Regions from separate parts of the Carboxydocella sp. ULO1 genome, predicted to be linked through region 1. Evidence: riboswitches for the same ligand, from Rfam matches in the RefSeq annotation. Region 1 holds a riboswitch; each other region holds the start of a gene.

Region 1 (3,975 bases):
CTCCCTGATACTTCTCTTCAATGAATTTCTTGATTTCCGGGCTGAGCAGGACTTCACCCAGAGCCTTGATAGCTTCCTTGTTCTCGTCCCCTTTACGAACAGCGATAATATTGCCAAAGGTTTGGGCAGCCTCACTGTTTTTGTCTTCAGAAACCAGGGCATCCTTACCGGCGTTCAAACCGGCCTCGACAGCATAGTTACCATTGATGACTGCCAGATCCACATCAGGCAGGGAACGGGGAATCTGGGCGGCATCCAGTTCCTGGATTTCCAGCTGTTTGGGGTTTTCGATAATGTCCTGTTTGGTGGCCTTTAAGCCTACTCCGGGCTTGACTTTGATCAGACCGGCCTTTTCCAGCAGGAGCAGAGCCCGGGCTTCATTGGTGGGGTCATTGGGCACTGCGATTTTGGCCTTTTCCGGCAGTTGAGCCAGGTCTTTGACTTTACCGGGGTAGATACCCATCGGCTCGAAGTGAACTTTGACGGTATAAGTCAGATCCAGCTTGTTTTCCTTACTGAAGTCCTCCAGATAGGGGACGTGCTGGAAGTAATTGGCATCCAATTCACCATTAGCCAGGGCTTTGTTAGGCAAGATGTAGTCAGTAAACTCCACAATTTCCAGCTTGATGCCTTTTTTCTCCAGCAGCGGCTTGGCTGCTTCCAGAATTTCCTTGTGGGGAACGGGGGTGGCACCTACTTTAAGTACTACTGTTTCTTTGGCAGCGGGTTGTTCAGCTGCCTTTTCCTGCTGGCCGCCACAGCCGCTGATTAATCCTGCCAGCAGGGCCAGACCGGTGATGAGAGTCAGAGCTTTGCGTTTGAACATTTTTGTTACCTCCTTATTTATGTTTTTTATTGTATAGCTTGGCAAGATAGTTGCCAAAACTTTGAATGACTTGGACCAGAATAACCAGCACCGCGATGGTGGCCAGCATGATCTCGGTCTTATAGCGATAATATCCGTATTTGACCGCCAGGTCTCCCAGACCGCCGCCGCCGACAAAACCAGCCATGGCTGAATAACCGATGAGGGTAATGGCTGTAATGGTGGCACCCAGAATCAGTGAAGGGATGGATTCTGGCAACAGGACTTTAAAAATTATCTGGAGCGGGGTTGCTCCCATGGCTAAAGCTGCTTCCACCAGGCCGCGGTCCACTTCTTTGAGAGATGTTTCGACCATCCGGCCGACAAAAGGAACAGCACCAATGACTAGGGGCACTGTGGCAGCAGTAGTGCCAATAGATGTTCCCACCAGTAACCGGGTCAGAGGGATAACTGCCACCAGCAGGATAATAAAAGGGATGGAGCGGGTGGCATTGACGATAGCTCCCAGAGTCCGGTTGAGGAGAGGGCTTTCCCAGATGTGTCCTTTTTCAGTTGTTACCAGGATTACTCCCAAGGGCAAACCAAAGATATAGGATAGTACCAGAGCGATGCCGGTCATATACAGGGTTTCCCCCAGGCCTACCCAGAGCAGTTGCAATTCATTAGAACTCATATTCCAGCACCTCCACCTTTAGCCCGGTTGTGTGTAAGTAGCTAAGGGCCTTTTCCACTTCTAGGGAGTCACCGCTGATGTCCAGAGTCAGGATGCCCAGGGGTTGTCCCTTGATATAGTCGATATTGCCGGCCATGATATTTACTGTTACAGCGAATTTTTGCCCCAGGGTGGCCACTATCGGTTCAGCGGCATTGACGCCGGTAAAGACAAGCCGAACCAGGCGGTGAAAACCGGGCCGGTGGACAATCTGCCGGTAGAAGTCTGATGGCAGGTCCAGCTGATACAGGCTTTCGATAAAGGCTCTGGTGGTCTCCCGGGTGGGGTGGGCAAACACATCCAGTACCGGGCCGGATTCGATAATTTCTCCAGCTTCCATGACATAGACGGTATCACAGATTTCTTTGATCACATCCATTTCATGGGTGATAAGTAAAATGGTCAGTCCCAGCCGCTGATTGATATCCAGCAATAATTGCAGGATAGACCGGGTGGTGGCAGGGTCTAAGGCTGAGGTTGCCTCATCGCATAACAGGACACTGGGATTGCTGGCCAGAGCCCTGGCGATGCCAACCCGCTGTTTTTGGCCTCCACTGAGCTGGGCCGGATAGTTGTCGGCCCGATCGGTCAAGCCAACCAGCTCCAGCAATTCATCGACGCGCTTTTTGATTTCCGCCCGGGGTACACCGGCGATTTCCAGGGGGAAGGCGATATTTTCCCGCACGGTACGAGAAGAAAGTAAGTTAAAATGCTGAAAAATCATGCCCATTTTGCGCCGGGCCTGGCGCAGCTGTTCACCCCGCAAGCTGGTAATCTCCTGTCCATCGACGACAATGGTACCTGAAGTCGGAGTTTCCAGCAGGTTGACACAGCGGATGAGTGTACTTTTTCCGGCACCGCTGTAACCGATGATGCCGGCGATTTCCCCTTTGGATACAGACAGGTTAATATTTTTCAGGGCTTGTACCGGTCCATTGGGGCCTTGAAAAACTTTACTTAGTTCAGTAATTCTGATCATTGCTACCTCTCCTGTGCTAAAAATTAAAGGCACCCGAGAGGTGCCTTTTTATACAGGTTACCTCTCTTATCTCTCAGGCAGTTTGCCTGCAGGAATTGGCACATTTCCGTCTCATAGACGGCTGTTGCCGGGTTTCATCGGGCCAGTCCCTCCACCTCTCTGGATAAGAGTCTTATCCCTATGCGTTTATCGTAAGCCAACGATAAATAAATTATCAGGTATTACAGGAAGTGTCAAGAGTTAAAACTCAATTTTTATTAATTTATTTTCCCAGGTACGTAAAATGGCATGATCTTTGGCTATTACTTTAGCGTAGTCAGGACTAACAGGGATTTTACCAAGACCACCTGGTGCGTTTACGATATACTGGGGAACTGCCAGGCCAGAAGTTTGGCCTCGCAATTGGTCAATAATTTTTATTCCTGTGGTAATGGGGACACTGAAGTGAGCTGTACCCAGTACTTTTTTGGGATGGAAGATATAATAGGGACGGATTCGAACCTTGAGTAACTCCTGGTTCAGCTTTTTCATGACATGAGGATTATCATTAATACCCCTTAATAACACGGCCTGGTTGCCCAGCACCACTCCGGCCTTAATCAGGCGGTCAATGGCCTGTTTAGCTTCAGGGGTGACCTCTCGGGGATGGTTGAACTGGGTATTTATATATATAGGCGGATGCTTTTCTAATATAGCGGCCAGCTCTGGAGTAATGCGCTGGGGCAGGGTTACCGGTGCCCTGGTGCCGATGCGCTTGATTTCCACATGGGGAATCCGATCCAGCTCGGTTAATAACCAGTCCAGACGGGAATCGGAAAGCAACAGGGCATCACCGCCGGTAATCAGCACATCCCGGATTTCCGGGTTTTTCCGAATGTAATCCAGGGCCTGTTCCAGCTGATCCAGGGCCAGATGGCGATCGATTGTACCGATATTGCGTCTTCGCTGGCAATGCCGGCAGTACATGGCACACTGGTTGGTAACATTGATAATTAATCGATCAGGATAACGCCTGGTAATGCCGGGAGCAGGGGAAGAGTATTCTTCACCCATGGGATCAAGTTCTCCTTTTTCATCCTGCAGTTCCTGGATTTGAGGGATGGCTTGCAGACGCACCGGATCATCGGGGTTGTTCCAGTCCATTACAGCCAGGTAATATGGTGAAATGGCCCAGCGAAACCTTTTTCCAATGGTGTTTAAATCAGCTATCTTTTTTTCGGATAAAGGAATAAATTGCGCCAGTTGCTCCGCTGTAGTAATACGGTTACTGATTTGCCATTTCCAGTCCTGCCAGTTATGTTCTGAAGCTTGAAATGCTGTCAGGATACGTTCCTTTTGCTGAAGGAATTGTTCAAAAGTAGTGAACCCGGTTGGAATATGGTCTTTTATTTTCAGATAATCCTGGATGGTATCCTTTAGCTCACTGGCTCTGGACAGGGAAATGGACAACCTGGTATC
Region 2 (3,975 bases), on a different contig from region 1:
CCTATCTGGGGGGTTTTATCAATGTAGCCATTATTGCTACCGTCGTGCTGGGCATTAGCCGCCTGGGGGCCATTTCCGCCACTACAGCAATTATCGTCGGCCAGGTCAGCACCGCCGCCTTGCTGGATTATCTGGGCCTGGCTGGTCTTACGCCCAAACAGCCCCACTGGACCCACCTGGCCGGTCTCTTGCTCCTGGTTATCGGTGCCCGTCTATTACTGCAAAAATAAGTCCAGGCCTTAGGCCTGGGCTTTTTGCAGGGCCTGATCCAGGTCAGCGATCAGGTCATTGACATCTTCCAAACCAATGGAGAGACGGATCATTTCTTCCGTTACCCCGGTTGTCAATTGCTGTTCCGGAGTTAATTGCTGGTGGGTGGTAGAGGCCGGATGAATGACCAGGGATTTGGCATCCCCTACATTGGCCAGATGGGAGAATAATTCAAGGCTATCGATAAATTTCCGACCTGCCTCCAGACCGCCCTTAATGCCAAAGGTCAGGATAGCTCCCTGGCCCCGGGGCAGGTATTTTTGTGCCCTGGCGTATTCCGGGCTGCTTGCCAAACCAGGATAGTTAACCCATTCTACCAGGGGATGCTGTTCCAACCAGCGGGCTACTTGCAGGGCATTGCTGCTATGCCGCTCCATGCGCAGGGACAGGGTTTCCAGACCCTGCAGGAAAAGGAAGCTGTTGAAGGGACTCAAGCAGGAACCCAGATCCCGCAATAACTGCACTCTGGCCTTAACGATATAAGCCAGCGGTCCCAGGGCTTCATGGTATTTCATCCCATGGTAGCTGGGGTCGGGTTCAGTCAGACCGGGGAATTTACCACTGGCCGACCAGTCAAATTTGCCCCCGTCAATAATGACCCCGCCAATAGAAGTCCCATGGCCTCCGATAAACTTGGTGGCCGAATGGACCACTATATCCGCTCCATGTTCTATGGGCCGGCAGAGGTAAGGCGTCCCCAGGGTGTTGTCCACAATCAGGGGAATCCCGTTTTCATGGGCGATTTCCGCCACCCTTTCTATATCCAGCACATCCAGGCGCGGGTTCCCGATCAGTTCTCCATAAAGGGCTTTGGTCTTAGGGGTAATAGCCTGTCGGTAATTTTCCGGATCCCGGGAGTCGACGAAAATCACCTTGATCCCCAGTTTAGGGAGGGTGTGGGCAAACAGGTTATAGGTCCCGCCATAAAGGCTGCTGGAAGCTACGATTTCATCACCGGCCTGGGCCAGGTTAAGGATGGAGAAAGTGATAGCCGCCTGACCGGAGGAAACAGCCAGTGCCCCTACTCCTCCTTCCAGCTGGGCCATCCGCTGTTCAAACACATCAGTAGTGGGATTCATAATCCGGGTATAAATATTGCCCGCTTCCTTCAGGGCAAACAGGTCGGCCGCATGCTGGGAATCACGGAAGCAATAGGATGTAGTCTGATAAATGGGCACAGCCCTGGCTCCAGTAGCAGGATCAGGTTGTTGCCCGCCATGAAGTGCAATCGTATCAAAGCCTGGTTTTTTGTTCATTATCCTTTCCCCTTTCTTGAAAAAATTAAAAGCGCCCGAGAGGCGCCTGGCATAACCATGCTTCCCTCTCATCTCTCAGGCTTTTGCCTGCAGGATTTGGCACATTTCCGCCTTCAGGCGGCTGTTGCCGGGCTTCATCGGGCCAGTCCCTCCACCACTCGCGATAAGAGTCGCCTATTTATTTGTGTAGTATAACAATAGCATGTATATCTAAGTATGTCAATATAGTTAGTGGGGATTATATTTAAATTTCTTGCAATATCCGTTCCACTACCTGATCATTAATACGGATCTTCGCCTTTTTTTCCACCTCTGCCAACCTTTCCTGCAGTTTATCCTCCCCGCCCCAGTATTGCACCAGCTTCTGTCGTGTCAGCTGGAGCCGGTTATATTTGTGCATCGCCTCCACTGTCAGCCCCCGGGCCTGCATTGTAGCCTGGAAGGTGGCCTCATCGGGAAAATTGGCCCGGATTTCCTTGATAACCGCCTCTACTTCCGCATCAGTAGCTATCAGCTTTAGTCTGGTCGCCTCCTGCATTAATAAAGTTTCCCTGACCAGGTCAGCGATTACCTCTTCCCGGAGCATGGTCAGGGCATGCTCCCGGCTGGGCCCGTTAAAATCCGTGCCCTGAGCCGTGAGGACAAACTTTTTCTTCTCTACCCGGCGTTCAAAGTCAACGGTGCTGATCTTTTCGCCGTTCACTATGGCCGCCGTTTTATTATCCAGCTGCGGAGGAGAGGTAGTCTGTCTGGCACAGCCAGTAATGATGACCAGCAATACAATTACAAGCAACAATAGCTTGCGCATACAATCTAATCCTCCTTGCCAGAAAGGCCCCGGGCTTTCCCGGGGCCAAAAGCCTTACTCTTTTTCGAAATCTTCCTTGCCAGCGCCACACATGGGGCAAACCCAGTCTGCCGGCAGAGCTTCAAAAGGAGTGCCAGGAGCAATCCCATTATCCGTATCCCCAACTGCCGGGTCATAGACATAGCCGCAAATAACACAGACGTATTTTTCCATAAGAACATCTCCTTTCTTTTTATCCCTGTCCCAGATCCGCCAGAATCCGGGAAAAATCTGCTTCCGGATCCGTTTCCATGCCTTTTTCCACCGCCCGTTTTAACTGCCGGGCCAGGCCCTCATCTCCAATGACTATGGCACCAGTGAGCTGACGGCCCTGGAAACACAATTTGCAATAAAAACCCTCTTCGTCTGCCTTGACTTTCTGGCTACCACTCTCAGCCCAGTTGCCTATGGAGAAGACGGACGTGCCCATGACTTTAAGAATCGATGGCGGCGGCACCTCTACATATTTTTCCTCAGCGCCAGCAGCATTCATCCCGGCTACCCGCCCCTGAGCCTGAGCCACTGGCCACAGCCCCCAGACCTGGCCATTGTATTCCGCCACGTCCCCGCAAGCCCAGATTTGGTCCAGGGAAGTGCGAAGAAACCGGTCGACCACAATGCCCCGCTGGCAGGCAAGTCCGGCAGCCTGGGCTATTTCCAGATTGGGCCGTACTCCAGTGGAAAAGAGAATAAAATCCGCCAGCAGCTGTCGGCCATCAGCCAGTTGCAAAGCTTCTACTTTTTCCGTGCCGGTAATGGCCTGGGCCTGGGCAGCCAGCACCAATTCAATCCCCGCTCTCTGGGCAGCCCGGTGGAGGTAGGCTGAAGCTTTTTCATCCACCTGGCGAGGCAACAAACGCGGATTGTGTTCTAATACCGCCACCTGAATACCGCGCTGACTGAGAGTCCAGGCCGCTTCCAGCCCCAGCGGTCCCCCTCCGATGATGATCCCTTTTTGGCCTGGCCGGGCGAATTCATTGATTCGTTGGGCATCCTCAGCCGTGCGCAGGGTAAAAACTCCTGCCAGCTGATTGCCCGGTACCGGTGGCAAAAAGGCCCGGCTTCCGGTGGCTATAATCAGGGATGAATAGGAAAGGACACTTCCGTCTTCTAACCACACCTGACGGGAAGCGGGATCAATCCTTTCCGCCTTTATTCCCAGCCTTAGCTCCACCCCCATTTCCTGATACCAGGCCGGAGGTTTTAACAAAAACTTTTCTACCTCAAACTCCTGGCCCAGAAGAAAGGATAGGCGCAAACGGTAATATGGTAGGTACTTTTCTGCTGCAACCAGAACAACCGGTTGCTCTTTATCCTGCTGGCGAATGCCTTCTATGGCACTAACAGCAGCTACCCCGCCGCCCAAAATTACTATTGCCATCGGCCATACCCCTTTCCCATCTCCTCTAGCGACCGGTTTCATCTTTGCCCAGGCTTTGAGCAAAGGCCACCCCGAACTCAAAACAGTCCCTGAGTTCCTTCTCACTGGGTTTAAAGTTGACCCGCAATGCCGGTTGCACTACCTTGAGGCCCAGGGCACTCATCCGTTCCTCCAGCATTCTGGTTGCCTCCCCGCTCCAGCCATAGGAACCGAAAGCGGCA
Region 3 (3,975 bases), on a different contig from region 1:
CGCCCAAACTGGTTACCGAAGAAATGGTCAAGCAAATGAAACCCGGTTCCGTAATCGTCGACGTAGCCATTGACCAGGGTGGTTCAGTAGAAACTATTGACCGGGTAACCACTCACAGTGATCCGGTTTACGAAAAACACGGTGTGGTTCACTATGCTGTAGCTAACATGCCTGGTGCTGTGGCCCGAACTTCTACTTTTGCCCTGACCAATGTTACCTTGCCGTATGCTCTGGAACTGGCCAACAAAGGCTGGGAAAAAGCTGTACGGGAAAGCAAGCCTCTGGCCCGTGGAGTTAATACTGTCGATGGTAAGCTGACCTATCAGGCAGTAGCTGAGGCTCTGGATCTGCCCTATACTCCTTTGACCGAAGTCTTACCTGGCGTACAACTCTAATAAAAAATAACAGCCCCCATCCCTGCGGATGGGGGCTTTAGGATTCGCATTAAAAAGGTTCGAACCTCCAACTTCGAACCTCGAACTTCGTATATGGGGTGACCGATGGGAGTCGAACCCACGCATGCAGGGGCCACAACCCTGTGCCTTAACCACTTGGCGACGGTCACCATAAATAAATGGCGCGCCCGGCAGGACTCGAACCTGCGACACTCTGCTTAGAAGGCAGATGCTCTATCCAGCTGAGCTACGGGCGCAGTCTATATGCAAATAAAATAAATGGCAGGGGAGACAGGACTCGAACCCGCAACCTACGGTTTTGGAGACCGCCGCTCTACCAATTGAGCTACTCCCCTACATAAATGGCGCGCCCGGCAGGATTCGAACCTGCGACCACCAGATTCGTAGTCTGTTACTCTATCCAGCTGAGCTACGGGCGCATGTTGTATGGAGCGGAAGACGGGATTCGAACCCGCGACCCTCGCCTTGGCAAGGCGATGCTCTACCACTGAGCCACTTCCGCATTTTTCGGCTTTTTATAAGCTTCGTCTGGCTGCGTTGCCGCCTGCCTCGTGGTCCTCGACGTACCTCCAGTACGCCTCCGGTGCCTCGCTTCAGCTTCCTTGTACTGCTCGTTTCTAATCAAGCTCAATGAGCAAGCTGACGATTTCGAACCTCGCACCTCGAACTTTGAACTTCGAATAGTGGTGAGCCATGCTGGACTCGAACCAGCGACACCCTGATTAAAAGTCAGGTGCTCTACCTACTGAGCTAATGGCTCACATTGGAAATGGCTGGGGTGGCTGGATTCGAACCAACGCATGGCGGAGTCAAAGTCCGCTGCCTTACCGCTTGGCTACACCCCAGCGGAGATGGCGGAGCAGACGGGATTCGAACCCGCGACCTCCTGCGTGACAGGCAGGCATCCTAGACCAGGCTAGACCACTGCTCCGCGTATGGTGGGCGATGACAGGATCGAACTGCCGACCCCCTGCTTGTAAGGCAGGTGCTCTCCCAGCTGAGCTAATCGCCCATGATGGTGACCCCTACGGGATTCGAACCCGTGTTACCGCCGTGAAAGGGCGGTGTCTTAGACCACTTGACCAAGGGGCCGTTACCGAACTCGTCAGCGACATTTGATAGTTTATCGCATTCCGGCCCACTCTGCAATGGCAAGTAGATTCGATTTTAATAGTTTATTCCCGACATTCTTATATTTTCTCCGAAATACAATGGAATATTCCTCGGCACAAAAAATTTTGCAGAAACTTTTATTGACAAATCCGATGGGAAAACTTAAAATTAAGAAGACGACCTTATCAAGAGTGGTGGAGGGACTGGCCCGATGAAACCCGGCAACCGGCTGGTAAACCAGCGTCCTGGTGCCAATTCCTGTAGATAAGGCGGTTTTGTGCAAACAAGACCTGCCTTGGGCAGGTTTTTTTCTTATCCAAAAGGATAAAGTAAATGGAGGAGGTAGAAGGAAATGCAGCTGGAAACTATTCTGGCTCAGCTAGGGGTTCGCAAGGATCAGGGGACAGGCAGTATTACCATGCCTATCTATCAAACGGCCACTTTTGCTCATCCTGCCCCAGGGCAATCTACCGGTTTTGACTATTCCCGCTCCGGCAACCCTACCCGGCAGGTACTGGAAGAAGCTATTGCCGCTTTAGAGGGCGGGTGTAGAGGTTTTGCCTTTAGTTCCGGCATGGCGGCTTTGACAGCAGTCTTTCAAATATTTAAGCCAGGAGATAGAATCCTGGTTTGTGATGATTTATATGGCGGTACCTATCGTCTGTTTGAACAAATCCTGCGTCCTCTCGGACTGGCCTTTACCTATCTGGATTTCAGTAATACCAGCGAGGCGGACTGGGAAAACTATGCAGGTCAGGATGTAAAGGCGGTATTTATTGAAACCCCTACTAATCCGTTGATGAAAATCTATCCTTTATCCCGCCTGGCCCAATTCTGTCAGCGGCATCAATTATTATTGCTAGTAGATAATACTTTTATGACTCCCCTGCGCCAGCGACCCCTATTGCTGGGGGCGGATATCGTTATTCATAGTGCCAGCAAATATCTGGGTGGGCACAATGATTTGATTGCAGGCCTGGTCGCAGTCAAGGACCCTGAGCTGGCGGAACGGGTGTATTTTTATCAGAATGCCTGCGGAGCTATACTGGGACCACAGGATAGCTGGTTGTTGCTGCGCGGCCTGAAGACTCTGGCGGTGCGGCTGGAACGGCAGGAGCAAAATGCAGCCGGAATAGCTTCTTATTTAAATAAACACCCGAGGGTAAGAAAAGTCTGGTATCCTGGCCTGGCAGAGCATCCGGGAAGAGAGTGGCATTTTGCTCAGGCCAGCGGGCCAGGAGCTATGGTGTCTTTTGAAGTGGAATCAAAGGAGCTGGCATTAGAGGTCTTAAGCAAAATCAGACTTATTTCGTTTGCGGAAAGCTTAGGCGGAGTAGAATCGCTGTTGACTTATCCTGAAACCCAGACCCATGCGGATATCCCGGAAACGGAGAGAAGGAATAGGGGTATTACTGATTGTTTGTTGCGCTTATCAGTTGGCCTGGAGCATCTGGAAGATTTGCTGGCAGATCTGGAACAAGCTCTAGGCGGGGAGGTATAGAAAATGGAACGCGATTTAAAGGAAAAAAGTCTTTACGTTCATGCGGGTCCGCGGGGTGATAAATATACAGGTGCCGTAAATGTCCCTGTTTATCTCACCAGTACCTTTGACCAGGAGGAATTGCCTGCTCGCAAACCCTATGAATACAGCCGGGGCCAGAACCCTACCCGGGAAGCTCTGGAACAGGCTATTGCCAGACTGGAAGGGGGTAAATACGGTTTTGCTTTCAGCTCCGGGATGGCGGCTATCTCTACAGCTCTCTGTTTATTCGCGACCGGGGAGCATGTACTGGTGACGGAAGATTGTTATGGTGGTACTTACAGGATTTTGACCAAATTCTTTGCCCGCTATGGGGTGGAATTTGATTTTGTGGATACTACCGATCTGGAACAGGTAAAAAAGGCGATAAAACCCAATACCAGAGGGATTTTTGTGGAATCGCCCAGCAATCCCCTGATGCGGATTACCGACCTGGCGGCTTTGAGCCAGCTGGCCCGGGAAAAGGGGCTGATTACCCTGATTGATAATACCTTTGCTACCCCTTATTTGCAAAAACCCCTGGCGTTAGGCATTGATGTGGTGATCCACAGTGCGACCAAATACATCGGGGGACATAGTGACCTGCTGGCGGGTCTGATTGTGGTCAATGATGAACAGCTGGCCCGGCAAATCAAGCTGGTTCAGATGGCCTTTGGGGCAGTTCTCAGTCCTTTTGACTCCTATCTGACCTTGCGGGGGCTAAAAACCCTGGCTATTCGCATGGAACAGCAGCAAAGCAACGCCCGGGAACTGGCCCTCTGGCTGCGGGATAGAAAAAAGGTGAAAAGGGTGTATTATCCCGGCTTCAGCGACCATCCCGGTGCGGAAATTCACCAGCGCCAGGCCCGGGGACCAGGAGCAGTGATCACCATTGACCTGGGCAGTGAAGAAGAAGCCATTGCCTTT
Region 4 (3,975 bases), on a different contig from region 1:
CGGCACGCCAGCCCGGGCGCAGCGGGCCAGAAAATCGGCATCCGGAAACTGTTCCCTGGCCGGTACCCGCCAGCCGGCTGTATTGATTTCCACTGCCACCTGGCATTGGGCCAGGATTGCCACAGTCTCATCATAGAGGCGATACAACTGGCTGGGCCGGGGTGGATCAAACTTCTTAATCAAATCAGCATGGCCGATGATATCGAAAACCCCGGCCAGGGCCGATTCCTGGATCAGGCGATAATATTCTTCCCAGTATTGTTCCGGATCCCGCCGGTTATATTCCTCCAGTTGCCGGGGATCATCAAAGCCCCAGTCATCCAGGAAGTGTACCGAGCCGATGATATAGTCCCAGTCATAACCAGCCAGGGCTTGCAGGAGCCGGGGTTTACAGCCCGGCAGGTAGTCAGCTTCTATGCCAAGGCGGATGGAGATACCTGAATATCTTTGTTGCAATTGCTTAACCTCTGCCACATAGCCGGGTAACTGGGCAAAGGTCATGGCGATTTCCGGATCCCGTTTGGCTTCCGGCAACCAGTACATGGGCAGATGATCAGCAAAGCCTATTTCCGCAAAACCACGGGCCAGGGCTGCCTCTACATATTCTTCCATCCTGCCGCTGGCATGGCCGCAGCGGGCGGTGTGAATGTGATAATCAACCTTCATGTTCTTCTCCCTCCAGACGGGCCAGCAAAGTGGGCAAAGCCCGCAAGGTATTGACCGGCATGATGTGGATACCCGGCACCAGGGTTCTGAGCTCGCGGATGAGCTCAACAGTTATGGCCAGCCCCTCCGCCAGAGGGTCTGTTGCTTTTTCCAGGGCGCGAATCATAGCCGGGGGCACCTGAATGCCGGGAATGTTGGCATTCATAAAATGCGCCATCCGGGCGGAACGCAGTGGTATCACCCCGGCCAGGATGGGGACGCCCAATTCCCCCGCCTCTTGCAGGAAATCCGCCAGGATGCCGGGGTCATAGATGGCCTGGGTCTGGACAAAGGCTGCCCCGGCCCGGATTTTTTTCTGCAGTTTCCAGATCTGCATTTCCCTGAGTTCCGGGGCCGGGTTGACCACCGCCCCCAGAAACAAATCCGGTACTCCCTGCAAGGGTTCACCGTTTAAGGCAAAACCCCGGCGCAAATTGTCAGCAGCAGCCAGCAATTGGACCGAATCCAGGTCAAAAACCGGTTTGGCGCCAGGACAGTCCCCCACCAGCGTATGGTCCCCGGTTAGCAGCAAAAAATTGCGCACTCCCAGAGCTGCTGCCCCCAGGATTTCCGACTGCAGAGCCAAACGGTTGCGATCCCGGCAGGTAAACTGGCAAATAGGTTCCAGGCCAGCCTGAAGCAAAAGAGCGGCCATTGCTACCGGGCTCATGCGCATGACCGCTCGCTGGTTATCGGTGATATTATAAGCTGTAACTTTCTCTTTGATAGCAAGGGCCAGCTCCAGCACTTCCTGAAAAGCAATCCCCCGGGGCGGGGGCAACTCAACCGTTAATACCTGACGCCCCTGAGCCAGTTTTTGCTGCAACAAGGCTACCTCTCCTTATCCGTAGAATTTCAAATTGATGCCCGCATTCGCTGGCAGAGCAACTGCAGCGGTTTTGGCTTTTTGAAAGATCAGGGCCCAGCCGCAGCGGCGGCTGCCCACCTCGCACTGGCCGCCCGGCCTGGTGCCCCCACAGGGCCCGCTGTTCAAGCCTTTGGCACAGGCTCGCACCGGACAAATGTCAAAGGTCTGCTGCTTGAGACAGGTCTGGCAAAGCTGACAGGATTTAGCGGGCTGCGGCATTGCTCTGGCCCCCCCTTTTCTTTTCCTTGCCCCAGGTAGCCAGGCTGATCAACACCGGAGTATCATCCCGACCACAGGCACAGGGGGAAGTGGACCAGATACCTTTGAGCTGGCTGACATATCGGACCAGGGGCCAGGCCTGCAGGCGCAGGCTGGTCAGCAGCAGTCGGTTGCCAGGAGACTGCTGGGCCAGAACATGTTCATGCAACCAGTGGATACTGCCCTTTTCACAGGTAATGGCTGCCGGGAAGGGCAACCAGGCTGGCTGCACCAGAGCCGTTACCTCCCCGTTGCTGATTTGCCGCGCCTCCTGGATGGCCTCCGCCAGGCCCCCTTCTTCCCCTTCCAGCCAGACCAGCAACAGCCGTTTCAGGGGCAGCCCATAGAGGTAAGGCAGTTGCTCCTTTCCCATGATCAGCACGGTGGGTTCCTTGCCCACCAGGGTGGAGGCCAGAGCCCGGGCTTCAATCAACACCGGTAAGGCTCCCAGCCGTTCCAGGGCCGGAACGGCCCAGTCCAGCAGGCCCGGCAGGGGCGGGCAGATTACCACCTTATCCCCTTTGCCGATACCGGCAAATTGAAAGAGAGTCTGGTAGGCCTCAATCCCCTGTTCCTTGTCCTTGCTGGTATAGGGCACCAGCCGGCGGCCACCCCGGCCATCGGTAACGGTGATCAACCCATTCCAGTATTCTTCTTCAGTCAGCTGAATTCCTTCCGGCCAATCATCTATTTCCACCTGGGGCCAGCGGCCAAATACCTGCCAGTCGGTCAGGTCCTTGGGATGGAGTTGCCAGCGATCCCAGAGCTGCCGGTACCAGGCACTGCGGCTGTAAGCATACCAGCAGGTTTCTCTGGCCAGCAACTGTTGCAGCCCCTGAATTTTTTGCCATTGGTTCTGTTTTCTCATCGTCTGCACCCCTTTCCCGAAAACAAAAAATCCTCTCCTGCAGATAAGCAGAAGAGGACATAAATAGCCTTCTTCCTCTTATCTGTCAGGTAAACACCTGCAGGAATTGGCACATTTCCCATCCGTCGTCCCCAACGCATGGGCTGTTGCCGGGTTTCATCGGGCCAGTCCCTCCACCTCTCTGGATAAGAGTACGAATTCCTATGAAATTGTTTACAAAGCTATTTTATGCAGATCAGGGGAAAATGTCAACTGTTTTAGAAAATTTTTTCCGCCAGCTCAGCTGTTATATGGTAAACCTTTTCCGCTGCTGCCACAGACAGGGTTCCTGTGCCACAGCTGGGAGTCAGCCAGCTCCGGGGCAGCACCAGTTCCCGGTCCAGTCCTCGCTGTTCCAGGGCTGCCAGCACTTCCTGCCAGCGGGCCAGCAGGGACTCTGCGGTCTCAGTCTCAATCCGGGGAGAAGTGGGTACCAGTCCCCAGGCCACTTCCCCACCTCGCTGGAAATAGGCCTGCAAAGCCGGTATATGTACCAGCAAGGAGGTAAGATATTCATAGGCATCAAAGAAGAGAATATCCAGCGGGCATTCCATCACCATGGACCAGTCCGTACCGGCACAGCAATGCAGACCGGTTCTTCCGCCCTCGGCCTTGATGGCAGTCATAACCGTGGTCAAATCCTCCTTGATGCCTTCCCGGGTCAGGGTAATGTGGGTGGATAGCCCTAGAGCATAGATACCTGGATCATCCACCGAGACTATTACCGGCAACCCCGTTTCTTCCCGCAAAAAACGGGTCTGCCAGCGGGCTCCCATTTCACAGGCCTTCAGGATCACGTCCCTCAACTGCTCATCATAGTAAGCCGCCCGGCCATCGGGTTGCAAGAGCTGAAAGCCGATGGTAATGGGGCCACTCAGCTGGCCTTTTACTCCCTGGGCCTGCCAGTTGCCAGCCTGAATGGAACGGACCAGGGCGTAAAGGCCGCTGGCACTTGCTTCCGGCAGGGCAAAAGCGGCCAGAGCCCTGCTCTCCCCCTCCTGAGCTGCCAGGTAAAGTTCGTAGAAATCCGCCAGACGCAGGGCAAAATCTTCCCCGTCGGTAGCAAAAACCAGTTTTGTACCTCTTTTTTCTACCAGACCCAGTTGGATGAGCGGGGAAACATACTGGGGTACAAACTCCTCCTGCCAGCCCCGGGCGGGAAATTGCGGCCAGTGCGGCCAGTCTCCCATATATTTTTGGATTAATGCCAGTCCTGCTTCAATCTCCTGATGGGGCA

Evidence for each region. Region 1 has a riboswitch for S-adenosylmethionine ahead of ULO1_RS13905 (methionine ABC transporter ATP-binding protein). Riboswitches for the same ligand answer to the same signal wherever they lie in the genome.
Region 2: another riboswitch for S-adenosylmethionine. It lies ahead of ULO1_RS08285 (homocysteine synthase); the one in region 1 lies ahead of ULO1_RS13905 (methionine ABC transporter ATP-binding protein).
Region 3: another riboswitch for S-adenosylmethionine. It lies ahead of ULO1_RS08475 (PLP-dependent aspartate aminotransferase family protein); the one in region 1 lies ahead of ULO1_RS13905 (methionine ABC transporter ATP-binding protein).
Region 4: another riboswitch for S-adenosylmethionine. It lies ahead of ULO1_RS07175 (hypothetical protein); the one in region 1 lies ahead of ULO1_RS13905 (methionine ABC transporter ATP-binding protein).

The regions. Positions count from the first base shown of each region.
Region 1 covers NZ_BDLQ01000132.1:90,688-94,662, reverse strand. Annotated here, with positions in the region: gene ULO1_RS13915 (MetQ/NlpA family ABC transporter substrate-binding protein) at 1-826, opposite strand, end outside; gene ULO1_RS13910 (methionine ABC transporter permease) at 840-1,499, opposite strand; gene ULO1_RS13905 (methionine ABC transporter ATP-binding protein) at 1,489-2,517, opposite strand; SAM riboswitch class I at 2,581-2,687, opposite strand; gene eam (glutamate 2,3-aminomutase) at 2,758-3,975, opposite strand, start outside.
Region 2 covers NZ_BDLQ01000058.1:21,350-25,324, forward strand. Annotated here, with positions in the region: gene ULO1_RS08280 (DMT family transporter) at 1-230, shown strand, start outside; gene ULO1_RS08285 (homocysteine synthase) at 240-1,526, opposite strand; SAM riboswitch class I at 1,592-1,696, opposite strand; gene ULO1_RS08290 (SurA N-terminal domain-containing protein) at 1,771-2,334, opposite strand; gene rd (rubredoxin) at 2,389-2,547, opposite strand; gene ULO1_RS08300 (NAD(P)/FAD-dependent oxidoreductase) at 2,567-3,754, opposite strand; gene ULO1_RS08305 (FprA family A-type flavoprotein) at 3,780-3,975, opposite strand, start outside.
Region 3 covers NZ_BDLQ01000058.1:61,687-65,661, reverse strand. Annotated here, with positions in the region: gene ald (alanine dehydrogenase) at 1-395, shown strand, start outside; tRNA gene ULO1_RS08525 (tRNA-His) at 490-565, opposite strand; tRNA gene ULO1_RS08520 (tRNA-Arg) at 576-652, opposite strand; tRNA gene ULO1_RS08515 (tRNA-Trp) at 676-751, opposite strand; tRNA gene ULO1_RS08510 (tRNA-Arg) at 759-835, opposite strand; tRNA gene ULO1_RS08505 (tRNA-Gly) at 844-918, opposite strand; tRNA gene ULO1_RS08500 (tRNA-Lys) at 1,101-1,176, opposite strand; tRNA gene ULO1_RS08495 (tRNA-Gln) at 1,187-1,261, opposite strand; tRNA gene ULO1_RS08490 (tRNA-Asp) at 1,269-1,347, opposite strand; tRNA gene ULO1_RS08485 (tRNA-Val) at 1,353-1,428, opposite strand; tRNA gene ULO1_RS08480 (tRNA-Glu) at 1,433-1,508, opposite strand; SAM riboswitch class I at 1,709-1,800, shown strand; gene ULO1_RS08475 (PLP-dependent aspartate aminotransferase family protein) at 1,882-3,030, shown strand; gene ULO1_RS08470 (PLP-dependent aspartate aminotransferase family protein) at 3,034-3,975, shown strand, end outside.
Region 4 covers NZ_BDLQ01000034.1:30,632-34,606, forward strand. Annotated here, with positions in the region: gene ULO1_RS07160 (histidinol-phosphatase HisJ family protein) at 1-666, opposite strand, end outside; gene ULO1_RS07165 (methylenetetrahydrofolate reductase) at 656-1,534, opposite strand; gene ULO1_RS07170 (methylenetetrahydrofolate reductase C-terminal domain-containing protein) at 1,547-1,792, opposite strand; gene ULO1_RS07175 (hypothetical protein) at 1,776-2,699, opposite strand; SAM riboswitch class I at 2,775-2,891, opposite strand; gene ULO1_RS07180 (hypothetical protein) at 2,957-3,975, opposite strand, start outside.